2 regions of the Lysinibacillus sp. UBA5990 genome follow, and region 2 is predicted to be linked to the other one. Evidence: predicted binding sites of a transcription regulator. Region 2 holds the regulator's gene; the other holds the start of a gene.

Region 1 (15,321 bases), on a different contig from region 2:
ACAATTAAGAATACATCATGCAATAATGAAACAATTGCTCCAATACCCATACGCCATTCAAAGCGAATTGCTACATAAATGATGATTCCAAGTGCTGCAATAGACAATGCCTTAATGGCATTCTTTACAAGTTCCTTACCAACTGTTGGCGATACGGTACTTACAGCTGGTTCATGGCCATATTTTTCGCCAGCTTCTTTTTTGAATTTTAAAATTTCTGCTTGTGATAGGTCATCTTTATAGCGAATAACTGCTGTATTACTTTTCTCTCCAGAGAGTATGATATCTTCTGATGAAAAGTCGATGCTATCTAGATACGTGGATACTTCTTCTTTTGTTAAGGTTTGATCAGATTCAATTTGGACACGAGTACCGCTTGAGAAATCAATACCTAGATTTAGGCGGAAAATACCTATAACCACTAACCCAGCCACTAAAATGGCTAAGGAGAATGTATAAAATTTCTTACGGTTATGAACAAAATCGAAACGATCAAATTTCGTTGATAAATCAAGTGTACCAATATTTTCATCCAGACTGTGCTGTTTGGACTTTGCAATACCAAACCATGCTGGATTATTGAAATAACCACTATTAACAAGTAGCCCTAATAGGACGCGAGAACCCCAAACTGCTGTTAAGAAGCTCAGTAGGATACTAATAATTAATGTTGTAGCAAATCCTTTAACAGAGCTTGTTCCCCATTGAAACAGTACTGCAGCAGCTAATAAAGTTGTCAATTGTGCATCCACAATGGCTGATAAAGATTGTTTAGACCCAATTTGGAAGGCTTGCTTAGTAGAATAGCCTACTCGAAGCTCTTCACGAATACGTTCTGCTGCTAGAATGTTGGCGTCCACAGCCATCCCTATACCAAGCACAATGGCAGCAATACCTGGAAGCGTTAATACGGCATTAATCCAATCAAATACAACCAAGACTAAGAAAGTGAATACAACAAGTGTAATGATGGAAATAAAGCCTGGTAAACGATAGTAAAATAACATGAATAAGAAAATAATTACTACGCCGACAATACCCGCAAAAATAGTACTTTTCAGTGCTGCATCACCAAACTGAGCACCAACAGAAGTGGAATAAATTTCATCAAGCTTTACAGGTAGTGCCCCAGCATTTAAAATATCTGCTAAATTTTTAGTTTCTTCAACAGAGAAATTACCACTTATCATAACGTCTGTAGTATTTAATGTTTGACTAACCGTTGCTGCAGATGCATATCGTGGTTTTGCTTTTTGCGACTCTGCTTTATAGGAATCAACACCCTCTTCAAAGTCTAACCATACAACTAATAAATTTTGGCCTGCAGGTTTCGCCGCAATTTTACTTGTTATATCAGCAAATTTTTTCGCATCTTTTAATGTTAAAGAAACAATTGGACGATTTTGTTGGTCAAAGGAGTCTTTAGCACCATTTGCCTTTAAATCGTCTCCATCCAATAATAAATTATCATCGACATCGCGGAATGTTAAATTTGCAGACGTAGACAATAATTTACGTGCGGATTCCTGATCCTCAACACCTGCTAATTGAACACGAATACGATTCTTGTCCTCAACCTGAATGCTCGGTTCACTAACCCCCATAGTATTTACACGTTCACCAAGCGCAGTTGATGTTGCTGTAACAACTTCCGGTGTGATTTTTTGTCCTTCTTTTAATTCATTTACCTCGTAAAGCACCTCAAACCCGCCTTGTAAGTCAAGACCAAGCTTAATGTCCTTTAAGACGCCGTTTACAGTCGTACTAATTCCAGCTACCAAAAGCACAAGAATTAATAGGAATGCAACTATACGACTTTTTAGTTTCATTGAAAATCCTCCTCGAAATGGTGTAAGGGTTGTCCTTACACGCCAAACAAGTAACTAGCAATACCTTTTGAAACAATTAATCCTCCTTTTCATTAGAATCATGTTACCTGTGTCTCAAAAAGGTAGCTTCACTTATTTCATTCGTTCATAACGCGCAAGTTTATCTTTGTATTATTAGGTACTAGCCTTCCTAATGCAAGTAATATCGCATGGGAGGTTTATGTAAGTATACAGTATTTCAAAATAAAAAAAGCGCAACACACTTATTATGAAACAGGTTGCGCTTGGTGTCAATTCAACACATATAGGTTTCTTTGAATTCTTGCAAGATTTGACACATCGTAATTTATGTTTTGACTGGACCAAGCAGTAATTGTAATTCTTCTGTATTCAGTTCTTCAAACCAATTATCACTTTGTAAAAACTCTACTTGATTAAATGAGACGATATCAGATGGTGATACCGAGAATATGGTAGCAATCACCTCATATAAGCGTAGTTGATCTACTTTCTTTTTACGCCATTTTTTTTCAACACAGTACCGCCAAAGCTCTTCTGCCGTTATAGCATCGTAATGAAAATACTTGAACTCTGCTATCTTACTATCAATTGCAGGACGAATTTTTTCAAATAGTTGCTCATATTGCATACTCATTTTGAATCATCTCCAATCAAAGTCGTAACGTAAGACATGCTTGCATACAAATAGTGTAAATGAATTTTTGCGGCTTGAGAAGGGACGGATGGCATGAGTTCTTTTGTACGGGGTACATTATTTTTAATGTTTGTCATTTTTTTATCTAAACTTTTTGGCTTCTTTTATAGAATGCAATTTATGCGAATTGCTGGTGAAGAGGCAGTCGGCATTTATATGACCGTCTATCCAGCTTTTATTTTCTTCATCTCACTCATTCAACTTGGACTACCTATTGCTGTAGCTAAAATTGTGGCAGAATTACTAGCTAAAAATAAACGCGAAAGCATATTTGGCGTCATGCGTACTGCCATTCTTTGGTCATTTATTGGCATGATCGTTTTTATGCCACTCGTTGCACTTACCATACCATATATTTCTACGACACTTTTACATAATGAACATACAACCTTCACCTTATGGATTGCACTCTTTGCCGTACCGGTATCAGTAGGATCTGGTTTATTACGTGCTTATTTACAGGGAATCGCTAAAATTACACCGACCGCATGGTCACAAATGATTGAACAAGTTGTACGTATTAGCTTTATTACGCTAATGCTTCCATATGTGGCTAACTATAATAATGCTGCTGTGACGGCAGCTGCCGCAATGGGTATTACACTTGCTGCAGAGGTAGTAGCATTCCTCTATTTATGGCTGCATTATATAATTTCAAAAAAGAAACTAATTGCGCGCAAGACAAAAATCGAAGGTTATCCTTCATCGCCAATGCTCCGTATAGCACTACCTTCCGCAGGCAGTAAGCTTTTTGGTTCTTTCACTTGGTTTTTAGAACCAATCATCTTTTTGAAAGCTTTAACAGTGGCAGGATTAACTGCATCTGCAGCTACCATTCTATACGGTGTCATCTCTGGTGTGTTGGTGCCATTACTGCTATTTCCTGCGTTTGTGTCAACAGCTTTATCGATTGTTCTTATTCCAGCTGTTAGTGATGCCGTCGCTCGTCAGCATACTCCTTTGTTACAGGAGCGGATTTCGGTTTCCCTACGATTATCTTCTTTAGTGGGCTGTTTTGCCGCTACATATTTCTTTGTACATGGTGATGAATTGGCTATGAAGCTTTTCCATTTAGAAGAAAATCGTGGTTACGTAAAAATTTTAGCACCCATTTTTTATTTTTATTATATTCAAAGCCCTTTGCACTCCATCCTTCAGGCGATTGGCGAAGCTCGGGCTGCGATGATGAACTCCATTTATGGTGGCCTAGGAAAATTATTTGTTATGTTTGTACTTGCCTCTCAGCCTGGTATCCAAGAAAAAGGAGCTGTGGTAGCTATTGGCTTTGGCGTTTTACTAACGTCTTTCTTGCATATCGCAACTGTTAGACAACGGAAAAACTTACGAGCAGGCTTTAGAATGTTTGTCGTACCTTATAGTTGCTTTATTGCCGTTTGTGTCGCCCAGTATTTCCTTATGCCATTACTATCACTACCATTTATTTTAAATAGCTTTGTCACATTATTTTTACTATTTACAAGTTTATTATTTACAAATCAATTACGTATAACGGATTTCCGCTATATCCGTAAATTAGCAAAGAAAGTTTAGCTTTCTTTTAATTGGATATACAGTCGCTCGTCTTCCCAAATACAAAAAAACACTGTCTCACTATCTGTAATATTATTTTTAGCTAGTTCATTCTTCAACCATTCCACATCTTTATGCATAGTTAATAAATGTCTTTCTTGAATATCTCCGTCAATAATCAATGGATAAACAAATGGTTTTTCATCTTTTTTGTAAACGGAAAGATTACCCGAAGGTTCTAAATAAGCAAAAGCAACATCGGAGACAGAGGCGATACCACTTTCTCGCAATTGCTGACATAAATCATCCAAATTATAACGGTGTTTTCGCATTTCGCTCTCTAATATCACACCGTCTTTCACTAGTAACGCTGGATCACCGTCAACTAAGTCACGAATTCTCTTGAACTTCAACGATAAATAAGCACTTAATATTTGTATGAAGAGCAAAATAATAATGGGTAGAATAGCATTAAATAGAGGATTTTTATAATCATCTAATGCAAAAGCAGCCACTTCTGCAATTAATACAAATACAACTAAATCAATGACAGATAGCTCACCCACTTCTCGTTTACCCATTAATCGAAAGACGATGATGATAAACACATATAAAAAACAGGTTCTAAAAATAATATGGAAATATTCTTCCATTAAAATACACCCCCATAATATCAAGGTGACCTTATTTTTATTTTTTATACAGATTAATGGTGAGATATTGCTGAAAAATGATTTTATTCAAGGAATAGTCCATAGTTGTTCGTACACAATATAATGAACGACATACTTAAGACTATAAACAGCAAAGGTGAGAAAATGATACGGAAAATAATTGCTTTTGTTGTTGTTTATATCGTTCTGTTCACGCATCCATTTCCTACTCATGGATATCAAGAACAAACTATACCCGTTCTTATGTACCACCATTTAGCGGACAATATAAACAATAATACGGTTATTTCACCCACTAATTTTGATAAACAGATGCTAGCACTGAAGGAAGAAGGTTATCATGCGATTTCAGTCAAACAATTACATGATTACTTAACGAACCAAATCAAATTACCCGAAAAGCCTGTATTGATTACTTTTGATGATGGCTATCTCAGCAATTATGAAATGGCTTATCCGATTTTGAAAAAATATGAACTACATGCAGAAATCTTTGTTATTGCAAGTCGAATTATTGACACAAGCAAAGAAATTGCCTATCCACATGAAATTGCCAAAATGAACTGGGATCAATTAAAAGAAATGCAGGATTATATAACGATCCAAAGCCATACTTGGGACTCGCATTATAAATTACCTTCAAAATTCGGTAGAATGAATGGTGCCATTTACGGTCCAAGCTATTTGAATGGACAATTAGAAAGTCAAGAGCAGTACGAAGCAAGAGTCAAAGATGATTTTATTCACTCCAGAAACATAATTAAAGAAAAATTAGGCTATGAGCCCATCGCCATTAGCTATCCATACGGTATTCAATCTGCAACTACCATTAAAATAGCGCGGGAGGCTGGCTTTAAAATGGGCTTTGTCATTCAAAATAAAAATGTCAAAAAAGGTGATGGATTATTTACACTGAGTAGAATCATTGTAAATGGCAATGATTCAGGTGCCGAATTAATTCATAAAATAAATACAATGAAATAAGAAGCAGAAGGAAGTTATCCCTTCTGCTTCAACTTCATAAGAAAAGGCTTACAATATAGCTATGCCTATTGTAAGCCTTTTTCCTTTTAATGATTAAACGTCTTTCTCAATTCGCCCGATTGCTTGACGGTCAAATTTAACACGTACATTATCAGCGATCTTTAATGTTACTGCTGTGTCCTCGATTGCATCAATGACACCATGCATGCCACCAATTGTAATGACTTTATCTCCACGTTGCAAACTGCCTTGCATATTTTGTGTTTCCTGCTGTCTTTTTTTAGCTGGACGGATTAAGATAAACCACATAGCAACGAACATTAATAATATTGGTGCTAAGCCTAATAATTGATCCATAATACTTCTTGCCCCCTTTCCAAATCTCACTTTTTTAGTATAGACTATTCCACCATTAAAAAGCGATGGACAAGCCCAAAAATTTTCTCATTTACTAATATTTTTTCTATGATTGACAATATTTTGCTAGATATATTCACTTTTTACAAAGTTTTGAATGAGTTGTCCATACTATGGCTAGTTATTTAGGACATTAGAGGATTTCTAATGTCCTTTTCATGGAAAAATACCTCACTTTATTATCCCTACAAAAGTAATCGGTTAAAAGTTTTTGGCATCTGGTCCATTAAAGCCATATTTCTCGAAAAACTCTTCTCGGAAATCACCTAGGCGATCTTGACGAATTGCCTCACGTACTTGTTCCATTAACTTTAACAGGAAATGTAAATTATGATAAGACGTTAAACGAATACCGAATGTTTCTTCTGTGCGTATCAAGTGACGAATATAAGCACGTGAATAGTTTTTACATGTATAGCAATCACAGTTCGGATCAATCGGCCCAAAGTCACGAGCATATTTTGCATTCTTAACGACTAAACGACCTTCTGATGTCATCAGTGTACCATTACGGGCAATACGTGTTGGCAGAACACAGTCAAACATATCAACACCACGAATGGCACCATCGATTAATGAATCTGGTGAACCCACTCCCATTAAATATCGAGGTTTATTTGCTGGCATTAACGGTGTTGTGAACTCAAGTACACGGTTCATAATATCTTTTGGTTCTCCAACAGATAATCCTCCTATAGCGTAGCCTGGGAAATCTAACTCCACTAATGCTTCTGCAGAACGACGGCGTAAATCCTCGTACTCACCGCCTTGAATGATTCCGAATAACCCTTGTTCTTCCGGACGATTATGAGCTTCTTTGCATCGTTTTGCCCAACGTGTTGTACGATCTACTGATTGCAGCATATATTCATGTGTTGCAGGATACGGTGGACATTCATCGAAGGCCATCATGATATCCGAGCCTAAGTCATTTTGAATTTCCATCGCTTTTTCTGGACTTAGGAATAATTTATCTCCATTAAGATGATTACGGAAATGAACGCCTTCCTCCTCAATTTTGCGGAACTTACTTAGCGAGAATACTTGGAAACCGCCTGAATCTGTTAAAATTGGTCGATCCCAGTTCATAAATTTATGCAGTCCGCCTGCTTCCTTGACGATATCATTGCCTGGACGAAGCCATAAATGATACGTGTTGGATAAGATAATACCGGCATTCATTTCTTTTAATTCCTCAGGAGACATCGTTTTAACCGTTGCTTGTGTCCCAACTGGCATAAATGCTGGCGTTTCAAAGGAGCCGTGTGGTGTATGCACGATACCAAGACGTGCTCCTGTTTGTTTACATGTATGAAGTAATTCATAGCGAATTGCTGGCTGTGTCATAAAAATAAAAATCCTCTCTGATCTGAAGTAAAAACAGTACTCCGATTATTTCTTTTTTTATTCTTTTGGTCGAATAAACATAGCATCACCAAAACTAAAGAAGCGATATTTTTCTTCTACAGCTTGCTGATATGCACTTAAAATTGTTTCTCTAGTGGCTAGCGTACTCACTAGCATAACAAGTGTTGACTTTGGTAAATGGAAGTTTGTAATTAAACCATCCACCACGGTAAACGTATAGCCTGGATAGATGAAAATAGACGTCCAACCTTGCTCTGGTCGTACTTCACCACCATATTTAGAGCCAATTGTCTCTAATGTACGTGTGGAGGTTGTCCCAACAGCAATTACCTTACCACCATTACGCTTTACGCGATTAATCGTGTCTGCCGCTTCGTCCGTCACACTATAAAATTCGGCATGCATTTCATGGTTTTCAATCGAATCCACACTAACAGGACGGAATGTACCAAGTCCGACATGAAGAGTAATAAAGACAACCTCTATCCCTTTTGCCTTTACTTGTTCTAATAATTCTTCTGTAAAATGTAGACCCGCTGTTGGAGCAGCAGCTGAGCCACGCTCTTTGGCATAGACCGTTTGATAGCGATCTTTGTCTTCTAATTTCTCTCGAATATAAGGGGGTAATGGCATTTCACCAAGCTGCTCTAATATTTCATAAAAGATTCCATCGTAATGAAATTCAAATGTTCGTCCACCATGGTCAAGCTCACCTGTACAAGTAGCTGTTAGCAACCCATCTCCAAATGTAATAACTGTCCCTACTTTTACGCGTTTTGCTGGTTTTACAAGGGTTTCCCACTCGTCTGAACCTGCCAATTGCTTCAGTAATAATACCTCAATATGGGCGCCTGTCTCCTCTTTTACACCCATTAAGCGAGCCGGTAAGACCCTTGTATCATTTAACACCAAACAATCCCCCGCACGTAGCTCATCTAAGACATGTGCAAAATGGTGATGCTCTACTTCATTTGAGCCAGGTGTCACAACCATTAATCGACTAGCTGTACGGTCTACTAATGGTGTTTGGGCAATAAGCTCCTCTGGTAATTCAAAATCAAAATCTTCTACACGCATGAAAAAAACTTCCTTCTTTATGTTTGTTGGGGATACTCATATCCAAAATGTTCGTAGGCTAAATGTGTCGCCACTCTTCCTCGTGGAGTGCGTTGAATAAGCCCAATTTGCATGAGATAGGGTTCATATACATCTTCTATCGTCACCCGTTCCTCACCAATTGATGCCGCAAGCGTATCTAAGCCCACAGGACCTCCTCGAAAGCGCTCAATCATGTTCGTGACAAGTTTATGGTCAATATGATCAAGCCCTCTTGGATCCACTTGTAACAGCTCTAAAGCTTGCTTTGCAAGACCCTCCGTTATCATACCATCTCCAAGCACTTGTGCATAATCTCGTACTCGTTTCAATAGGCGATTGGCAATTCGAGGTGTACCGCGGGAACGTCTCGCCATCTCCATTGCTGCTATTTGCTCAATTTCTACCTCAAATAAAAGGGCACTGCGAGCAACAATTTCAGCAAGAGAACTATCATCATAGTACTCTAAGCGTAATAATACACCAAAGCGATCTCTCAGAGGGGCTGATAAGGCACCAGCTCTTGTTGTAGCACCTACAAGGGTAAAGGGAGGTAAGTCAAGTCGTACAGAACGTGCTTCAGGACCTTTTCCCACCACAATATCTAAACAGAAGTCCTCCATTGCTGGATATAACACTTCTTCAATGGCACGAGGTAGTCGATGAATCTCATCAATAAATAAAACATCGCCAGGCTCTAGTGAGCTTAAAATCGCAGCTAAATCTCCTGGACGTTCAATTGCAGGACCGCTTGTCATGCGAACATTGACACTCATCTCATTTGCGATAACAGCAGCCAATGTTGTTTTACCAAGCCCTGGTGGTCCATATAACAACACATGATCTAAACTTTCCTGCCGAAGTTTTGCTGCCTCAATGAAAATTTGTAAATTTTCCTTTACTTTATGCTGCCCTATGTATTGGGCTAACCTTTGTGGGCGTAAAGATAATTCAAACTGTTCATCATAGCCACTTGCCTCACTGGCCATCATACGTTCAGACATGCCTCTTCCCTCCTTTCCTTATTTTAATTTTAATAATAGTTGTAACGCTTGTTTCATAAAGGCATCTGTCGTTTCAAGCTTGTCGTTATCCTCAAGCTGCGGGCGAATTTTTTCGAGCTCCTTTTCAGAATAACCAAGTGCCATTAAAGCAAGTATCGCTTCTTCTAATTCGTGTTTATAAGCATTAACGCCAAACAATGGCAGTTCATCTTCTGTACTCGGCAGTTCAATTGTCTCTAATAAAGAGCCTAGCTTGCCTTTTAAATCTAATATCATCTGACGTGCGGTTTTTTTACCTACTCCAGGGAACTTCACTAAAAACGCTTCATCTTCCCGTTCAATCGCACTAATAACCTGCTGTGGGTTGCCAGTCGCTAAAATAGCTAGTGCCCCCTTTGGACCTATTCCAGATACTAAAATTAACTTACGAAACAGCTCACGTTGATCTAGATTCGGGAAACCGTAAAGCATTTGTGCGTCCTCTCGTACATGTAAATGAACATAAATTTGTTGTTCAAGCGCTGATGTTCGAAATGCAAACGGATTGGGTGTATTCAATTGCCAGCCAATCCCCTGTTGTTCTAGCACAATATATTCTGGTGTAATACGAGTAATTAGTCCTTTTAAATAATCATACATCTATATTCCCTCACAATCATCGTCTTCGATTATAGCATATAGCGAACGAATGCTCGACAGAAAGTAGTATCCAAAACGCTGTTCAAGACAAAAATGACCGCCAAATGACGGTCATTTCTTCACAAATCTATCAATATCGTACCACAGTTTTGGCCAATAGGTGAGGGCTCGTTTAGTAAATGGTACTAAATAATCTAAAAATACTAGTTGCTGATCAAGTGGCAAATCCACAGCAAAAAGCCATTCTCGCAATAGTTCATTCGGATATTTTAAACGATGAAGCTTTCTTTTATCAAGTCGTTTCAGCTCTGGTAATTCCCCAAAAACTTTAGCTAAATCATAATCGACTGCGGGTAGTACCCGATGCAACCATAAAATATATTCGTCATCGGCTTCTCCAAGATGCGCCAAATCAAAATCAATTAAACGCAATTGTCCGTCCGTGCACCATAAAAAATTATGATGTACAACATCCCCGTGCAATAGTGTAATTTCCTTTTCAGCTACATCCTCCAGGGCAATTAACTGCAGCGATTTATCACTATAATGCAAAATTTGATCGATTTCTTCTTTCGTTAAGAAAGCCCGGAACTCATTTCTTCTGCTTTTAAAACGCAGATGACGCATTTGCCATTTTAAAAGTTGTGAATAGGTATGCAAGCCAGGCAAGCGTTGCCAAGCGATTTTTTTATATGTGTCATGTAAAGCTATTAGTAGTTCAAGAGATTCCTTCCGATCCTTTTTATGAGCAAAGTTGGCTCCATGGCTTCCTTCTTGCCATTCTTGCACAATGAGCTGCTCATCATCACTCCGGACTAATGGTAGGATAAGGTTAGGTTCAATTCGACCTAGCTGGCGATGAATCGTTCTTACCTTCTCTGCAATCTCTAGTTGTTTTGCTCGTTTGACAAAATAAGTATTCGATCGATATCTATATTTCCAAATATTTGATTTTACCTCTTCGACAATATACGCTTTTTCACCATCGATAAGGCGTCATCCCGCCTGGGAAATAATGCGGTGACATCCAAGGTCCTACTGATGACGGGCACGGCGGTGGACAATGCGTTGGGCATGGTGGTGGTGGACAATGACATGGATCCATTTGCCATGCAGGCATTGGCATCGGCATTGGTTGTGATTGACAGCCACAAGGTTGTGCTTCACAGCCACATGATTTGCCCATGTTCATTTCAGGCATCATATTAAATTGTGGTTGCATTTGTTGATGATTAGGCGTGTGGAAAAATGGTGACGTAGACTCTAAGAAGTCTTCCATCTCGCCCACTTTATTTTCTGGCATCTCAAAGGACATCGGCTGCTGCGGCATCATATACTGCTCGGCCTGTGGCTGCATTGGCATTGGCCACCACATTTGATGATGATAAATTGGTTGATGGCAGCTTGAGCAATGTGGTACCGCAGGCATATGTGGCATGATATGCATTGGCGGTGGTGCTGGTTGTGGCATTGGATGTGGCATTGGCTTCGCTACAGGTGGTGGCGGCGGCGGTGGCGCTGGTTGTATTTGTACTGGTGGTGGTGTTGTGACTGTTTGCTCTATTTGTGGCATGACTACTTGTTGGTGCCAATTCATTTCTACAGGCTGTGGAACCCACATCGGTTGTTGTGGCATCTGCATTGGCATAGGCATTGGTATAGGTATTGGAATCATTTGTGGCTCTGGCATTGGCATTGGAGCTGGCGGTACAATTGGTGGTGGTGGAGGCATTGGCCTCTGTACCTCTTTTTTCGGAACTTCCTTAGGTGTCTCCTTATGCATTTGTGATTCCTTTTTTGGCATTTCTTTATTTGACTCTCTATGTGGCTCTTTGTTTATTTTTTCAGGCAAAATAATTTCCATGCCCGGGACAATATAATCTGGATTGGCAAGATGGACATTGAGCCGCTTCAAATCTTCAAACGAAATGCCGTACTCTTTCGCAATCTTCCACAATGTGTCTCCCTTTTGAACAATATGAATACGCAATTTTTTCCTCCCTTCCTCTCTAGGTATCATATGTTCAATGTTCCAATTGGATACAAAAATTTCAACAAGTTAGAAATGCTTCATGGTACACTAACCTATAGGGAATACTGTTTCCATTATTACGGGCAGAGGTGATCTCATATGAAAAAAATGTTAGGCGAGGAACGCCGACTGCAGCTATTAGCGCAATTAAAAAAAAGTAAAGCACCTATAACAGGGACAGACTTAGCTAAATTCGCCAATGTTTCTAGACAAGTTATCGTCAATGATATGACTTTATTAAAGGCAAGAAACGAACCCATTATCGCTACGAGTCAGGGTTATCTTTATATGCATCAGGAGCAATTACAGCAAACTGTTGAACGCACATTACCTTGCATACACACATCTGAGCAAACAGAAGATGAGCTAATGACAATTGTAGATTGTGGTGGCACAGTTAAAAATGTTATGGTTGAACATCCTATTTATGGCGAACTAACAGCCTCTATCATGGTGTCAAACCGTCATGAGGTAAAACAATTTATCGAACGGGTTAATGCCACTCAGGCTAATTACTTATCTGCACTAACGGGAGGCATTCATCTTCATGTCATTACAGCCCCCTCTGTGGAAGTATTAACATTAATTGAACAAGCCTTACAAAAAAAGGGCTATTTGGTGACAGACCAATAAAAAAAGCACAGTATTTTCTCATACTGTGCTTCATTATTTCATTCGAGTATGACTCCATCCATTTCCTCAACCTATTAGGAGAGAAATCGTTGTCTTTGTGAATTGGTAGGTAAAAGACATTCCTTTTTTGTACCAAATAAACGATAACGGTGCTTAGCGAACAGTCTATATAATGCATTGCGAATAATTGGAGGCACCAGAATGAACAGATAATAGCAAGGCCAAATCTTCTCCAAATTTTTGGATATTTTTAAAGCTGCCGTCGATTCAACATATGCTTTCCCATCTTCAATGAGGATCACACTATCTATATTTTCGGATATACTAAACTGCTGGAGTAATGCTTGACCGACATCACTTTGTAATGACGCAAATTGAAAATAACCTGCTTGATCATGTTTGATAATAAATTGAACGGTGCTATCACAAAAGTTACAGATACCATCAAATAAAATGATCCCACACATTATATTTCCCCCTTAGAGCTATTATGCTTCGTCAGATGTAAGATACGTAAAGTATGTACCTAATGACTTTACTTTGCAACCTAGCGCAGCAAGTTCTTCCATAGCACCGCGCATCATGGGTATTTTTTCATCGGCTAGCACATCTATCATGAAGAAATAATCACCTAGTCCTGTTTTCAACGGACGCGATTCGATTTTACTTAAATTCAGTTGACGCCATGCAAAGACTGAAAGCACTTGATGTAATGCCCCTGAACGGTCAGTCGGCAATGTAATCATTAAAGTTGTTTTCGCTTGCCCATCGGATAATTCTTGTGGCAAACGTTGGTTTTTCTTAGACAGAACAAAGAAACGAGTATGGTTAAAATGGAAATCATGGATATTGGACTCTACTATGTCAAGGCCATATTTTTCTGCAGCAGCTGCATTTCCAACCGCTGCAATACATTGTTCTGGGTTTTCGGATACATATTTCGCGGCAGCTGCTGTTGAAGATGTTTGTTGAAGTGGCACATGACTGAAACGATAAAATAAATATTTATGGCATTGGGCTAGCGCATGTGGATGGGAGTAGACCCCTTCAATGGACTGCCAATTATCCTTCTGCGCTTTATTGACCATTAAATGCTGCTGGATTTTCAGTAATAATTCACCTGTTACATATAGTGATGCTTCATGGAATAGGTAATCAAGTGTGAGCGTAACTGAACCTTCTAAGGCATTTTCTAATGGTACAACGGCTAAATCTACCTTTCCCTCTGCTACTGCCTCAATACATTCTGGAATCGTTGCACAGGGTACAAGCCACTCATTTGGAAAAGTAGACTTTGTTGCTAAGTATGTAAATGATGCTTCCGGTCCTAAATATGCGATTCGATTTTCCCATTGTTGCTTTGTCATTGCAAAAACCTCCTTTATGGAATAAGGAGCAGTCCCTAGCGATTGATGTATCACTAAGGGACAGCTCCTTATTTGAGCTTTGGTATCGTATTATTACTCCAGTGCTTCAAGAGCATATGGATTATTAAACACGATAATTGTCATTTTTGTCAAAAATTAAAGGATCGAACACCTTACTGTGATTACAAAGCACCAGAACTAATGACTTCCGCTGACTCAACAAAATCCAAACGCTTTAATTGCTGGATTAGGTCATCAAGATCACATGTCATACTTGTTACATCTAGTGATAATGTAACATTGGCACGTCCCTGAATAGGGATTGTTTGATGAATCGTCAATACGTTACAATGTGTAATTGTCACAGTTTCTAAAAGCTTAGCAAGTGTTCCTTTTCTATCTTGAAGCTGTAAAAAGACTGTTAAAATGCGTTCCTGCACAATTGAATGAAAAGGAAAAACCGCATCACGATATTTGTAAAACGCACTTCGCGATAAATCCACCTGCTTTACCGCATCCCAAATGGAAGATACTGAACCACTTGATAATAAGTGTTTCGCCTCCAAAGTTTTTTGCATTGCATCCGTTAAAACATCCTCACGAACTAAATAATATCGCTGATTCGCAACATTCTTCATACGCTTCCCCCTAAAACTCATGTCTTAATCGACAAATTCAAATTCAAACTCTTGTAGGCGAACAGTATCGCCATCCTGTGCTCCACGTTCACGTAGAGCCTCGTCCACACCCATTGCACGCAATTGACGAGCAAAACGACGTATACCATCTTCACGGCTAAAGTCTGTCATTTTAAATAAGCGCTCAATGGCATAACCATTAATAATAAATGTACCGTCATCGTCACGAGTGATTTCGAAATCTTCACCTTTTGCCTCATGCTTGTACATGACAGTTGCGTCTGATTGTTCCTCTACTTCATCATATAGTGGGAATTCAGCCGTTACTTCTAATAGATCCGCAATAGCAAACAGCAGCTCTTTTAACCCTTGACGTGAAACAGCAGATATTGGGAA
Region 2 (15,321 bases):
TAGTGCAATGCCTGTTTTAGCTCATCATCCATATTCCCCTCTAACTTATGTAAGTATAGTTCAATTGCTAATTCATTCTCATGCTCTATCAGCAATTGTAAATACTTAGCATTCAAAGGAATTAATCTTAATCTTTTAGAATATAATTCAAACATCATTGTTCTCCTATCATAATTTAATCTATTTACTAAACTATAATAAGGTATATGTTATTGGCAGCGTCTCCCACGTCATGATTTGCTACTTATATAATATCGACTTTTCTATTATCCAAAAACAGTGAACCCACATGCGCGAATTCACTGTTTTTCTTGTTAATATTTCGTGCCTTTATCGCCATACTCGTTTAATAATTCTTCAAACGATTTATTTTTTTCTCGTTGCTTACGTTCAAAAGCTAGTTTTGCTTGGCGCTCTTCTTCTGCAGCCTGTTCTTTCACGGTTAAATCTTGCTTTGCCGCTTTTAATTTAGCTAGCACATCGCCACCTAGCTGGTCTGCTAATGTGACTGCCTCCTGCTTTGGCAAGCTTGCTGTCATGCTATTGCTTGTCTGTTGTTGTTGTTTTCGTTTCTTTCCCATTTCATTCACCTTCTTATTGACATCAAGGACGCTTTACTACTGTGGCTACGCCTTGACCACCACCGATACATAATGTGGCTAAGCCCAATTTCGCATCGCGCTTTTCCATCTCATGTAAGAGTGTGACCAAAATACGAGCACCACTCGCACCGATCGGATGACCAAGAGCAATCGCGCCCCCGTTAACATTTAGTTTATCATGATTAAAGCGTAATTCACGATCAACAGCAATCGATTGTGCTGCAAATGCTTCATTTGCTTCAATTACATCTATTTCATCTAATGTTGCTGCTGCCTTTGCCAGTGCTTTTTGGACTGCTTTAACTGGACCAGTTCCCATAATTGCAGGATCTACGCCTGCGCTTGCATTGGCTGAAATAATCGCCATTGGTTGTATACCAAGCTCTTGTGCCTTTTTCTTCGACATCACAACAACTGCCGCTGCCCCATCGTTAATACCTGAAGCATTAGCTGCTGTTACGGAGCCATCTTTTTTAAATGCGGGACGGAGCTTACCTAGAGATTCTTCTGTTACACCTGCACGTGGAAATTCATCCTTGGCGAATACAATAGGCTCTCCCTTACGCTGTGGAATCTCAACAGCGACGATTTCTTTTTCAAACTTGCCTGCTGCAATTGCTGCCTCTGCGCGTTGTTGAGAACGAGCTGCAAAAGCATCCTGTTCTTCTCTTGAAATTTCATACATATCACATAAATTTTCAGCTGTAATTCCCATATGATAATCATTAAAAGCACACCATAGACCATCATGGATCATAGTATCCACTACCTTTTGATCACCCATTCGGAAGCCTTCACGCGCATTTTTTAAAACATAAGGTGCCTGGCTCATATTTTCAAAGCCACCAGCCACGATAATATCAGCATCACCTGCTAAAATAGCTTGCGTTGCTAAATGCACAGCTTTTAAACCTGATCCGCATACTTTATTAATTGTTAATGCTGATACCTCATGCGCTAAACCAGCCTTTATCGCTGCCTGACGAGCTGGATTTTGTCCAAGACCAGCCGATAACACATTCCCCATAATGACCTCATCGACTTGTTCCCCTGCTACTCCTGCACGCGCTAAAGCGTCCTTAATAACAATGCTACCTAAAGTTACAGCTGGTACGTCTTTTAATATCCCCTGAAATGAGCCTATAGCTGTTCGTACAGCACTCACAATTACTACCTCATTTATCATGTCCATTCTCCCCTTTTCCCCGTTCAAAAATCAACACTGCTGCATATGCTACTAGCAGATATGTATATTTTAACAAATATTTTGACGATTTTCGATAATAGAAATAATCGCAGTTTTGCCAAAGTTATTGTAAAATGTTGACGTGTTTTAAACAATCTCAGTTGGGAACATTACAAATAAGAAACAGCATGTGGAGGTGTTTTATGATGAAAAAGAAGATGCTTTTATTCTCTGGTATTACAACAACGCTTGCCGCAGCAGCTACTGGTCTGTTCGGCTTCGCGCTTTCCAATAAATTAATGTATATTCAACAAAAAGATCCTGAATTTGTTCGTGAACGAGAAACGACAGCTAAACGCTTTGATGAGGCTTGGTACAATAAAAACTTGAAATGCGAATTAAATATCGATTCTCCTAATGGTTATACGATCCGAGGAATTATGCTTCAGCCTTTGCAAACCAATAACACGATCATCATATGTCACGGAGTTACCGAAAATAAAATCAATTCCGTTAAATACGCTAGGCTATTTGAAAGGCTTGGCTATAATTCGGTCATCTTTGACCATCGGCGTCATGGCGAATCTGGTGGCAAAACAACTAGCTATGGTCACTATGAAAAAAATGATCTTGATGCTGTAGTTAATACAGTGAAAGCCATGATTGGTGAAGATGCAATACTAGGTATTCATGGAGAATCTATGGGTGCAGCAACAATGTTACTTTATGCAGGTACGGTAGAAGATGGTGCTGATTTTTATATTTCTGATTGTGCATTCTCTGATTTTTCCATGTTGCTCAAGCAAATTGCCAAAACTGAATTTAAATATGGCTCTATTATTCCCATCCGTTTTGCTGATTTCTTTGTCCGCCTCCGGGACGGCTACTCCTTCAAAAGTGTGACCCCCGCCGAAGCAGTGACCCATATTGAAAAACCTGTACTTTTTATCCATAGTATTCCTGATTCATTTATTCCAGCGTCCATGTCACTAGACCTTTACAATAAAAAAGTTGGTCCTAAAAAATTAAAGCTTTTTGATACTGGTGCACATGCCCAATCCTTTAATGAAAATATGGATGAATATGAAGATTTAATTCATGATTTTTTAGAAAGTTTTATTTACCAAAAAATCAATCGGGATTCTTCCTCCTCCAACGTCATTCCATTCCATTTTTAACGCAAATAAAAACCTTGCTTTTATTATTCCCGCAAGGTTTTTTCTATATTTACTCTTCAAAAACGATATGCCATTCCTCTCGTTTCGCTAAAAATTCCTTCGCTAATGCTTGTGCTCCTTCCAAGCTATGACTCGCAGCCCAGCCACATTGTACCTCATTGCATGCAGGCACTGCTGTCGCCTTTGTCACATCAGTAAACGTTTTTTCTAAAATAGTTAATAGGTCTTCATAATCTTGATGATTAATAAGGGATACATAGAAGCCAGTCTGGCAACCCATTGGACTGAAGTCAACGATATGATTAGAATAATTACGAATAATATCCGCAGATAAATGCTCTAAAGAATGCAAAGCAGGCATTTCCATATGCTCTTTGTTAGGTTGCTTCAAGCGAATATCATATTTGTACACTTCATCGCCATTTCTCCCTGCTTTAACTCCCGCTAACCGAACATACGGGGCTTTTACTTTTGTATGATCTAGATCAAAGCTTTCTACATTTGTCTTTTCGCGTTCCATATTTAACAGCTCCTTTTCTATGAATACTATTTATTATAGCTAGTTTTTTCAAAATTAGTGGGAATATTTTAAATTGCTAGTTTTTTTATGTTTTCCTAGAATATTTCAAACGAATAGAGGTAAGATTTTTTTATTCTTGTTTCTAAAAGACTGATACATGTCTTCTGTAAGCCTCTTTTGTCAAAGAAATTGTCGGTGAGTAAATGAGTGGCAGTTGTTGTACATAGGGCTATGAACGGGTTGAGCGTTTCTCGTAACTAAAAATAAGGGGATGTCTCAAAAATTATTGAGACATCCCCTTATTATGACTCCATGAAAAAAGCAACCAGTTACCTTAACCAGCTGCTCCTTAAAAACCCCAATTATTTTTGGAATTTATTCATTTGTGCCATCATTTGACGTACTTGCTTTTCAGACGGCGTACGACCCATTTGTGCCATCATCATACGAATCATTTGCTCATTAATAGGTGGGTTTTCTTTTAAATATTTCATCATAGCTTGACGAGCGAAATAGAAACCAAGTGCCGCTCCCGCTGCTAATGCGATAATTACGATAATAATCCAGCCCCATGTAGGCATACAACCAACCTCCTCCACTACAATATACCGAGAAAAAACTCTCCACGCTCCATTATACACCAAATGATAGCATGTTACTATATATTGTAGTGAAATTTCCTAGTGCATTGTATACTTCATAGGTTTCAACCACCCACATTCATTATCTTGTTTATTGAAAGCAATAAATCGTTCACTCATCTTGGCAAGCATTTGAAATAAATCCAAATCTAGCATTCGTGAACCTTCACAATAAACACAAATCTTACGATCGACTAAATAAATAGCCATTTTACCTTTTATCGGATGTTCTAAAAACAAAGCATTACGAGCTCTTTCTAAATGTGCATATTTGGAATCAAGTTGATGCTCCAACATTGCTGCTATTTCATCAAAACGAACGGATTCACATATATACGCAAGCTCTTTTAAGGATTTCTCATTGGCGTCTTCACAGCCTTGCATCATCTCTAACAACTTTCGCTCTCTGCCAAAAATAAACGTTAAATGCTCTTCTTTTATCTTATATATGGAATAGGTTCTCACCAGAAATCCTCCTTCGCTCAGTTTATTTTCCATAAGTATAGCTCATCCCATCTTGTTAATTTGTCAAACGGAGGAAGTTTTCATCTTCTATTTTTGTCGAAAAGCTTCTAGTTTAGGATCTAAAAATTACTTTATGGCAGATGATAAATAGCTCTTAAAATGAACTGCTATTTTTCAATGAAAACAAGCAATATACACTCATTGTGTATGCCAAAAACCCACTTTTGTTGCAGCCTAGATAGTTCTCAGCCTCAAGACCTAGTAGAAAATCAATTTCGAGTCCGTTTTAGACAATCTTGTAAATAGGTAACATAAAGGTACAAACGAAAGGAGCTAAAACAAATGAGAAAATTTCTTTTATTAACTGGAGGCGTTATCGCAGCATGTGTTGCACTTGCCTTAATCGGACCATTGGCAGGCTTACTATTCTCCGGATTATTTGTAGCACTAGGGATGCATTTTTACATGGCGAGCAAGTCAAATTTCGGTAAAATCTTTTGGTTTGCGGTTGGTCTAATCGGTATCCTATCAGCAGTATCGAACATTCCTGCAATGATTGGTCTTGCAGCAATCGCTATTGTCTATGTCATTTATAAAAAATGGAATGGCGAAAATGTAAAAATCCCAACAATTGAAAGTAAAAAAGAAGAAGATCCATTTACAAACTTCGAAAAAGAATGGTCAAATTTAACAAAATAAAAGGAGAGAATGAATATGAATTTATTTCAACGTTTTAGATACACAGTAGAGGCAGACTTACATCAGTTATTTGATAAGAAGGAACAAAAAAATCCAATTGCTATGTTAAACCAGTACATCCGTGAAGCTGAAAAGCAAACGGAAGAAACAGGTAAATTATTAGAACGTCAAGGACAATTAAAAGAAAAGCTTGAGCAAGAATATCAACAAAATGCAGATTTACTTGCTAAACGTGAATCTCAACTGACATTAGCTCAGACTAGTGGCGAGCAAGATTTAATTGATTTCGCAACGGATGAAGTGACAGCTTACACTGCCCGTAATCATACGTTACAAGCGAGTATTGAAGCAAGTACACGTGAATATTTCGAGCTAGAGCGTAAATTCGAAACCATGAAACATAAAATTAAAGACATGAAAGTTCGTCAATTACAGTTAATGGGCAAAGAAAACGTCACTCGTGCCCATCATCAAATGGATGGTATGATTGCCAAAAACAATAAAACAAATTTTGAAGATTTGGAAGCTTATATTGATAAATTGGCTTATCAAATTGACAAAGATCATGAAGTTACAACATTTGAAGCAAGATTGGCACAATTAGAAAAAAAAGCTTCAGAGGAAAGCTCTCCACTGCTAATTGAAAATAAATAACATGTTATAATGGAAGCAATGCGCCAACTCTAACCGGCGCATTCTTTCACGTTTTAAAACAGAGGGTCCCATTCCCTCTTTTATACTATTAGTAGAAAGAAGGGTGACCCTCTTGCAAAATTTCACTACAAATAAGCTCACATTTTGGGTACTATGCTTCTTTTTACTCGTTTTTGTGGAGCTTACTATTTTTAATAATGGTGGCGCCTTTTGTTTATTGATTGGGGCCGTACTGCTTTATTTAAGCTTTTCTAAAAAAGTCCGCTTTTTTAAATGGACCGGCATATTCTTCATTGCGATTGCATTATTCACAATGTGGAGCCTCCGTCTATTCATTGTAATTATGCTCTTATATATGCTTTATCAATACTTACAACGAGAAAATGAACCAAAAATAGTTGGTGCTGAGCTTTTTGAAAAACTATCTACCTCGAAAAATGACTTAATTGGCACCATACCAGCACCAACTGAAGCATACAAATGGCAAGATGTGCAAATTCAACGTTTAGCAGGAGATATCACAGTTGATACGACTCAAACGATTTTGCCTGCTGGCACAAGTCTAATTACGATTCGTCAAGGGATCGGTAAAGTTCAAATCTATATCCCATATGAAATACCTTTTCGTATACACTATACGACCCTATTTGGTGAGCTTACTTGCTTACATGTGGGTCCACAACGTATTTTAAATGAAAGTGTTAGCTTTTCTGATGGAAATCCTGAAGATGCAAAACGTATTTTAATTATTCATGTTGCAACATGGCTTGGAGATTTGGAGGTGCTGCGTAAATGATTGCCTTTATCTCAAGATTATTTACCTTATTATTCATTTTAATGAGTGCTACATTCGGATTGCTTGTTGCAGTATGGGGAAATCCTGATGAGAAAACTTGGGAACCTTTATGGCGACAAAATTACAATAATTTTCCTCTTGGCGGAATTATTGTAGTCAGCCTATTTGCTCTTAGCTTCCTCTTTGCCAGTTGGATTAGTATTACTGCTCGTGCCAGAGAGGCTCAAGCAACAAAAATTGTAAAGCAGTTAATCGAACCTGATTTTGTACTTTCTAAAAAGCAAGCCCTTCCGAAACCATTAAAAAAAGCACTTGTGCAAACAAGTGAATTAATAGATACACAGCGTAAAAGTCTACAGCGCTTATCCAATGAACGGGCAGAAGCTCATGACAAAATTATACAGGAACGCATCATTGCTGAACGTCAACGTCTGGCTAGAGAATTACATGATTCTGTGTCGCAGCAATTATTTGCGGCCTCCATGTTGCTTTCTGCTTTAACGGAAAATGACGAAAATGCGACTAGCTTAAAGCAAGTGGAAAAAATAGTTCAGCAAGCACAGCTCGAAATGCGTGCATTATTATTACACTTACGACCTGTTGCACTTCGCAATAAAACACTTGCCCAAGGCTTAGAGGAATTAATTATTGAGCTTCAGCAAAAGGTTTACTTCCATATTGAATATGAACTAGAAGAAATGGCATTAACGAAAGCAGAAGAAGATCACCTATTCCGCATTGCCCAGGAAGCCCTCTCTAATACACTTCGACATGCCAAAGCAAGTGAGGTTGAATTGTTGCTTGTTGCACGAGATGACTTAGCCATTTTACGCATTCAAGATAATGGTTTAGGCTTTGATGTAGAGGCAGATAAATCCACTTCTTACGGCTTGCAAAATATTGCTGAACGAGCTGTTGAAATTGGCTGCACATATAAAATTGTGTCGGTCCCTGAAGAAGGAACGATTGTCGAAGTTAAAATTCCACTACATAAAGAGGAGGTCAATGACAATGATACAAGTGCTCATAGTGGATGATCATGAAATGGTGCGTATCGGCGTATCGGCGTACTTATCCGCACAGCCAGATATTACAGTTGTGGGAGAGGCTGAAAACGGGCAAGAAGCAGTTGAGCGTGCCCTTGCCCTAAAGCCTGATATTATTTTAATGGATAATGTTATGCCCATTATGACTGGCGCTGAGGCAACAGCAGAAATTTTAGCCGCATGGCCAGAGGCAAAAATCATGATGGTGACTAGCTTTTTAGATGATGACAAAGTCTACCCTGCTTTAGAGGCAGGGGCAGTGAGTTATATATTAAAAACATCTAATGCTAAACAAATTGCGGAAGCCATTCGTAAAACAATGGGTGGCGAAACGGTATTAGAGCCAGAAGTTACATCTAAAATGATGCACCGTATGCGCCACGGCAATAATACACCTCTTTACGACCATCTTACTGACCGTGAAATGGAAGTTTTATTGCTGATGGCACAAGGCAAAGCCAATCAGGAAATCGCTGACGAGCTATATATTGCTTTAAAAACTGTTAAAACACATGTAAGCAATATTCTAGCAAAGCTTGAGGTTCAAGATCGCACACAAGCCGTTGTCTATGCATTTCAGAATGGGCTTGCGAAATAATTTCTACATAAAAAAACTGCGTATGGTTATGCAGTTTTTTTGATTAGACATATTTTAGAAGATCATTGTCATCGGATGTATTTGTCCATTCCTTTAGTGATACGTCACCCAATAGTAAAAAAAAGCACCGCAACGCCCAGCGAATTGATACGTACGCTGAGTGTTGCGGTATTTATTAAAAATCTTATAGCGCTTTTACCTTCGCTACAACATTCTCTACAGTGAATCCGTATTTTTCCATTACAATTTCACCTGGAGCTGATGCACCAAATTTATCGATTGCAAGCACATCACCTTCAAAGCCCGTATATTTATGCCAGCCGAATGATGCACCCATTTCAATCGCAAGACGTTTAGTGACAGTTTTTGGTAAAACAGATTCTTTGTAAGCAGCATCTTGTTTTTCAAAGCGGTCCATAGATGGCATTGAAACAACAGCTACATCCATGCCTTCTGCTTTTAAAGCTTTTTGTGCCTCAACAGCAAGCGAAACCTCTGAGCCTGTTGCAATTAAAATAGCATCCGCTACTTCTTTTGTAGCAGGAGATACTGTGTAAGCACCCTTCGTCACACCTTCACGTACTGTTTCAATAGAAGCGTTATGAACAGGTAAGTTTTGACGTGACAATACTAATACTGTTGGCGTATTTTCTGATGCAACGGCAAGCTCCCATGCAACAGCTGATTCATTTGCATCCGCAGGACGAACAACAGATAAATTAGGCATTGCACGTAATGATGCAAGGTGTTCAATTGGTTCATGCGTTGGACCATCTTCTCCTACAGCAATCGAGTCATGTGTAAATACATACGTTACAGGAAGACCCATTAATGCTGAAAGACGAACTGCCGGACGAACATAATCTGAGAACACGAAGAATGTACCACCAAATACATTTAAACCACCGTGAAGAGCCATACCGTTTAAAGCAGCGCCCATTGCAAATTCACGAACACCAAACCAGATGTTGCGACCAGCATAATCGTCTGCAGAGAAATCGCCTGCACCCTTCATCGTTGTTTTATTTGAGCCAGCAAGGTCAGCAGAGCCACCAAAGAATGATGGTGTTTTCTTAGCAATAGCATTAATCGCATCACCAGAAGAAGAACGCGTTGCTACAGATTTACCAGCTTCATACACTGGTAATTCAGAAGCGAAGTCTGCTGGTAATTCACCATTCATAGCATGTTCAAATTGAGCAGCTAACTCTGGGAATTCTTGTTTATAAGCAGTAAATTTCGCATTCCAAGCTTCTTCAGACTGTGCTCCTTGCACTTCAGCCGCAGCATTAAAAGTATCATATACTTCAGCAGGAATTTGGAAAGGCTCGTGTGCCCACTCATAAGCAGCTTTTGTTAATACTACTTCATCTGTACCAAGTGGTGCTCCATGAGAATCCGCTTTACCCGATTTATTTGGAGAACCAAAACCAATCACTGTTTTCACTTCAATTAATGTTGGTTTGCCAGTTGATTTTTTAGCTTCTTCAATAGTTGCATTAATCGCATCAACATCTGTGCCATCTGCAACTTTTAAATAATTCCAACCATAAGATTCAAAACGTTTTTGTACGTTTTCTGAGAATGACTTTTCTAAGTCACCATCTAAAGAAATATCATTAGAATCGTAAAGCACGATTAATTTTTCAAGTTTTAAGTGACCAGCTAATGAAATAGCCTCTGCTGCAACGCCTTCCATTAAGTCACCATCACCACATAATGCAAATGTATAGTGGTCAACGATGTCATGACCTGGCTTATTGTAAGTAGCTGCTAAATGACGCTCAGCCATTGCCATACCTACAGTCATGGCAATACCTTGTCCTAGAGGACCAGTTGTTGCTTCCACACCTACTGTATGACCATATTCAGGATGTCCTGGTGTTAATGAATCCCATTGGCGGAAGTTTTGAATTTCTTCCATTGGTAAACCATAGCCGCCTAGATGAAGTAGGCTGTATAGAAGCATGGAACCATGACCAGCTGATAATACAAAACGATCGCGATTATACCATTTTGGGTTCGCTGGATTATGGCGTAATTGTTTTGTCCAAAGCGTATAAGCCATTGGCGCTGCCCCCATTGGTAAACCTGGGTGACCAGAATTTGCTTTTTCAATAGCATCGATTGACAAAGTTCGGATAGCATTTATTGCTAATAAATCCGCATGTTGAGTCATTATATTGTGACATCCTTTCTCGTCCTATAATTGTACTTCTACAGTTTAGTCAACATTGCTTTAGAAAACAATGCTTTTGTTATACTATTTGCATTTTCATACATACTTTATTGAATTGTGTCACATTAATTTAGAAATTTATTTTTTTTCGCTTGTCTTACCTTCTCTGGCGTAACATCATTTCCTTCTGCATCAACCACTTTTACGTTTTCAATCGTATCACGCATTGTTGCTCTAAATGTATCTAAGTATTCCTTACGAAGCGCTGTTCGCTCCTTTGCCTCTTCATCCGTTAGTTGACCACTTTTCGCTTTAGCAGAAAGTTCATTTATACGGTTAATTTTTTCTTTTGATAACATAGTTACACACCTTTCAGTACCTATCTTATTAATTTCGGTATGCAAAGTATAGCATGGTTTCCCATTAAATGCAGTTATACCAACCCTAATTCAAGCTGTTGAAATAAAAAAATACATGACTTCCAGATGTGTGAAGTGTATAAATATTATATGGAAGGAAAAATTTAACTATACATTGGAGGACATACATGTGAACGTGACAACTAAGCGATTACTCATTCGAACATTTCAAGAGCAGGACTGGGAAGCTGTTTATAGCTATACTTCAGATGAAAAAGTGATGCACTATATGCCTGAAGGTGTTTTTAATGAAGATCAGGCCAAGAAATTTATTGCAGAAAATAGTAACGACAAAGCAAAACATTTTGCTATTGTTTCAAATAATTCCGAGCAAGTGATTGGTCATATTGTTTTCCATCCTTGTTTCGGTAATCATACTTATGAAATCGGTTGGGTACTAAATCCAGCTTATCAAAATCAAGGCTTTGCTTCTGAAGCTGCTCGTGCTGTATTAGACTATGGATTTAATGAAAAGAAACTTCATAGAATTATTGCAACGTGTCAGCCCGAAAATATCGCTTCCTATAAAGTTATGGAAAAGATCGGAATGAGGCGTGAAGGATATTTTAAAAAATGTATACCGTATGGGGATGAATGGTGGGACGAATACTATTACGCAGTCTTACGTGAGGATTGGAGCCATTTATTAGAAGGTTAGAAGAACGTTAAACTCGTGAAAATGGGCTCCTATAAACATTATTAGGCACTGTATCAATGATGTATGATCTGACCATACAATTTAGCTTGAGGAAACTTCTGAAGAAATCCTATTGAGGAGGTATTTTTCGATGGCAAAATTTCATCCTGATTACATGATTACTATGAAAGATTTTGTAAAAGAACACTCAGTCCTATTACTAAAACAAACGCAAGACGTTGCCATACCAGTTCCCTCAGAGGATCGACATACATTATTATCTATGCTTCAGTATTTAAAAAACAGCCAAGATCCGAATTTAATAAAAAAGTATAAACTACGTCCTGGGAGTGGCCTCTCTGCAAATCAAATTGGCGTAGATAAAAGAATGTTTGCTGTACTTTTTAAGGATCACAACCAAAAACACGAAATGATGTTCATTAACCCAAAAGTAATGAGCCATTCTTTAAATATGATCTATTTGCCTGAGGGAGAAGGGTGTCTGTCTGTTAATCGACCTGTTCACGGTTTTGTACCAAGATATGAACGAATTAAAGTAAAAGCCTATAATATTGCTGGACAGGAATTTATTATGTCTTTAAAAGGCTATGAATCTATCGTTGTACAACATGAAATCGATCATTTAAAGGGTATTATGTTTTATGATCGAATGAATAAAGATAATCCTTTTCAACTACCCCAAAATGTTATTATAGAAAGCTTGTATTAAAAAAATTAGCGGGCTATATTATTTGCCCGCTAATCTTTCTTGATGCTCTTGGAATCGGCGATGTACCGTTGCCTTACTTACCTCAAAGCCTAGTCCTCTAAGCGTAATGGAAATTTCTTCAAAGGTAAAACCACGATTACGTAGCTTCACAATTTCATCAACAGGGAGTTCCTTCCGTTCCTGACCATTTGGATTGCCACGATTGGATAGGTTGTTTTCAGGGCGATAGCCATTTTCAACAGCACGTCGCATCCCTCTGCGGATTTTCGCATTATGGATTCTACGTTGATATTCCTCTACAATTGCTAAAATCTCTAGTAGCATCGTATCCATTTCGTTTAATTGGACTGGTCCTGCGTCACGCATTGAATAAACATCTGTTGCTGATTTTTGTAATAAATGCAATACTGCCATCCTTGCATTTCCACGACCTATACGAGTTTCATCTTGTACAAAAAGAGCTTTTATTTCCTTCTCTTTTATAAAATCAAGCATTTCAAGTAAGCCTTCGCGTTCAACATCATAACCGCTATGTTTATCTTTAAAAACACCCTTTACTTCATAGCCTTGCTCTTTAGCATAGCGCACTAATTCTTCTTGTTGGCGCTCTAATGAGGAGCTTTGCGTTTCTTTTTCAGTACTTACTCGGCAATAGACAACAGCCGTCATTTGATTAATTTTCATTGTTCATTTCTCGCAATTTCAATGGTTTTGATGGGACTGGCTTGATCACTCAAAACTGGAATGACTAGAGATTTACCTGCCACGATTTTAATATCTGCTAACTCATTTTCTGATTTGACAAGCTTAATCCAATCTTCTTTACTCATTTTACCACGGTATTGTTCGGCTAACGACCACAAGCTATCCCCATGTTCGATTTGAATTTCAGCGTAATTAACATCCCCCGGATCAGTGATGTAAAGGTAACTTGCGAAGAGTAAACAAGCACCTAATAATATAGTGATATGTGTATTTTTCTTTAACCATGTCATCATAATAACCTCATTTCTAGAATGTTTGTTCGGAATGTATGTTCTCATAATAAAGCGAACAAACGTTTTTGTCAAACACTTTTCGAACCTATGTTTGCATACGTGTTCGCATTCTGTTATACTATCAAATAAGAAGAATGATATTAGAAAAAAGAGGTGAGCAATCATGAAAAAAGTATCGAAAAGACAAGAGGACATTCTAGCGTTCATTAAAGACGAGGTACGAGCTAAAGGGTATCCGCCATCAGTCCGTGAAATCGGGGAAGCTGTTGGACTTGCTTCAAGTTCAACTGTTCATGGTCATTTGGCTCGGTTAGAACAAAAGGGTTTTATTCGTCGAGATCCAACAAAGCCACGTGCTATTGAAATTCTTGAGCCTGAAGAATCCATCCAAAAGCAACATGTCATCCATGTACCACTTGTAGGGAAGGTTACAGCAGGTTCTCCTATTACAGCTATCGAAAATATTGAAGAGTATTTCCCACTGCCAGATACATATGGCACGAGTGAGGATCAGTTATTCATGCTAGAAATTATGGGTGAATCGATGATTGAAGCGGGAATTTTAGATGGTGATTTAGTGATTGTGAAGCAAAAGTCAACCGCCAATAATGGAGACATTGTTGTAGCCATGACAGCTGAGGATGAAGCTACTGTAAAACGCTTCTTTAAGGAAAAAAACCATTTCCGTTTACAGCCTGAAAATTCATCAATGGAACCGATTATCGTTGATCAAGTATCAATTTTGGGACAAGTTGTTGGTCTTTATCGCCGTGTACATTAATTAAATGAGAGTTTGAGGATTGTGTTCCTTCACTGAGCATGTATCCTCTTTTTTACGCAAAAAAAGAATCCACAATCTATTGGATTCTTTTTTTAATGATCTCTCTATGCCTCTTTTTTAAATTTCAAGCTCGCTTCAACAAAAGCTGCAAATAACTTTTGTGCATGCTGATCTCCCGCTATAGCTAATTCCTCTGGGTGCCACTGGACAGCCAAACAGAATGGTAATTCCTCATGCACCACTGCTTCAATAATGCCATCACTGGATTTCGCTGCAACTTTTAAATTCTCCGCTAGTACATTCACTGACTGATGATGAAAAGAATTGACGGCGATTTTCTCTTGTTCCAGAATAGTCGCTAATAAATTCTCCGCAATAATTTGTACATAATGCGTCGTTACTGACCTACCAGCTTGTTGTATATGTTTGATCAGCTTCGTACTATAATGGTCACTATCAATGTCCTGATATAACGTCCCACCTAATGCAACATTTAGTATTTGGATACCCCGACAAATACCGAAAATAGGCATTTTCCGTACAAATGCAGCCTCAATTAATGCTAATTCCACGGCATCTCTAGCTGGATGAATTTTACCTAGCTTTGGTGAAGGCTCCGCTCCAAATAGAAAAGGATGTACATCATAGCCTCCCGATAGCAATAAGCCATCAGTAAGGGCTAAAATTTGAGCAGCATCTTCCTCCACACCTACCGGAATAATGAGGGGGATACCGCCCGCCTCAATAATACTTTTGCTGTAAGCAGCATTTAAATGAGCTGATAAATCATCTTCTACAAAAGCTGTAATTCCAATAATCGGCTTCACTTGATTCCCCTCCATAAAATTGAAGATTAAACACTTACCAAAAACCTAAATACCAATTGATGAACGAATCTCCGTAGAAATAAACAATAGAAGCGGCTAATGCAATAGATGGACCAAAGGGAATAGGTGTTTTTCTTCCCTGTTTACGCTTTAATAAGACAACTATTCCGACTATCATACCAATGATAGCAGCAAAAAATAAAGTCAACAGCGTATGAATAATACCTAGAACGAGGCCAATTAAAAAGAATAATTTAATATCGCCTCCTCCCATTCCACCTTTCGATAAAACCGCAATACTATATAATATGCCAAAACCAGCGAGTGCACCCACTAGGCTGTCCCACCAAGGTGTTAAAGGTGAC

Evidence for each region. Region 2 encodes LexA, which represses DNA repair genes until DNA is damaged. Its sites were predicted from a motif close to CGAACATATGTTCG; they were not measured.
Region 1: a site for LexA is predicted at 10,298-10,311, ahead of ruvA (Holliday junction branch migration protein RuvA). Genes of this name have one in related genera too.

What each region holds. Positions count from the first base shown of each region.
Region 1 covers NZ_DJAY01000011.1:323,636-338,956, reverse strand. The annotation lists gene secDF (protein translocase subunit SecDF) at 1-1,829, opposite strand, end outside; gene B3D94_RS09125 (post-transcriptional regulator) at 2,176-2,484, opposite strand; gene B3D94_RS09120 (putative polysaccharide biosynthesis protein) at 2,578-4,095, shown strand; gene B3D94_RS09115 (DUF421 domain-containing protein) at 4,092-4,727, opposite strand; gene B3D94_RS09110 (polysaccharide deacetylase family protein) at 4,893-5,732, shown strand; gene yajC (preprotein translocase subunit YajC) at 5,826-6,089, opposite strand; gene tgt (tRNA guanosine(34) transglycosylase Tgt) at 6,351-7,496, opposite strand; gene queA (tRNA preQ1(34) S-adenosylmethionine ribosyltransferase-isomerase QueA) at 7,554-8,594, opposite strand; gene ruvB (Holliday junction branch migration DNA helicase RuvB) at 8,612-9,616, opposite strand; gene ruvA (Holliday junction branch migration protein RuvA) at 9,635-10,255, opposite strand; gene B3D94_RS09080 (phosphotransferase) at 10,367-11,200, opposite strand; gene B3D94_RS09075 (LysM peptidoglycan-binding domain-containing protein) at 11,235-12,245, opposite strand; gene B3D94_RS09070 (transcription repressor NadR) at 12,387-12,920, shown strand; gene B3D94_RS09065 (thiol-disulfide oxidoreductase DCC family protein) at 12,995-13,387, opposite strand; gene pheA (prephenate dehydratase) at 13,409-14,287, opposite strand; gene B3D94_RS09055 (ACT domain-containing protein) at 14,470-14,925, opposite strand; gene obgE (GTPase ObgE) at 14,950-15,321, opposite strand, start outside.
Region 2 covers NZ_DJAY01000015.1:281,752-297,072, reverse strand. The annotation lists gene B3D94_RS13950 (GNAT family N-acetyltransferase) at 1-158, opposite strand, end outside; gene B3D94_RS13945 (YqkE family protein) at 315-581, opposite strand; gene B3D94_RS13940 (acetyl-CoA C-acetyltransferase) at 604-1,788, opposite strand; gene B3D94_RS13935 (alpha/beta hydrolase) at 1,995-2,966, shown strand; gene B3D94_RS13930 (S-ribosylhomocysteine lyase) at 3,016-3,486, opposite strand; gene B3D94_RS13925 (YneF family protein) at 3,849-4,067, opposite strand; gene sirA (sporulation inhibitor of replication protein SirA) at 4,167-4,592, opposite strand; gene B3D94_RS13915 (ABC transporter permease) at 4,935-5,291, shown strand; gene B3D94_RS13910 (PspA/IM30 family protein) at 5,307-5,945, shown strand; gene liaF (cell wall-active antibiotics response protein LiaF) at 6,058-6,741, shown strand; gene B3D94_RS13900 (sensor histidine kinase) at 6,738-7,778, shown strand; gene B3D94_RS13895 (response regulator) at 7,753-8,385, shown strand; gene tkt (transketolase) at 8,570-10,564, opposite strand; gene B3D94_RS13885 (DUF896 domain-containing protein) at 10,690-10,923, opposite strand; gene B3D94_RS13880 (GNAT family N-acetyltransferase) at 11,114-11,641, shown strand; gene def (peptide deformylase) at 11,772-12,350, shown strand; gene B3D94_RS13870 (YneB family resolvase-like protein) at 12,369-13,034, opposite strand; gene yneA (cell division suppressor protein YneA) at 13,031-13,420, opposite strand; gene lexA (transcriptional repressor LexA) at 13,512-14,129, shown strand; gene B3D94_RS13855 (gamma-glutamyl-gamma-aminobutyrate hydrolase family protein) at 14,234-14,956, opposite strand; gene B3D94_RS13850 (prepilin peptidase) at 14,991-15,321, opposite strand, start outside.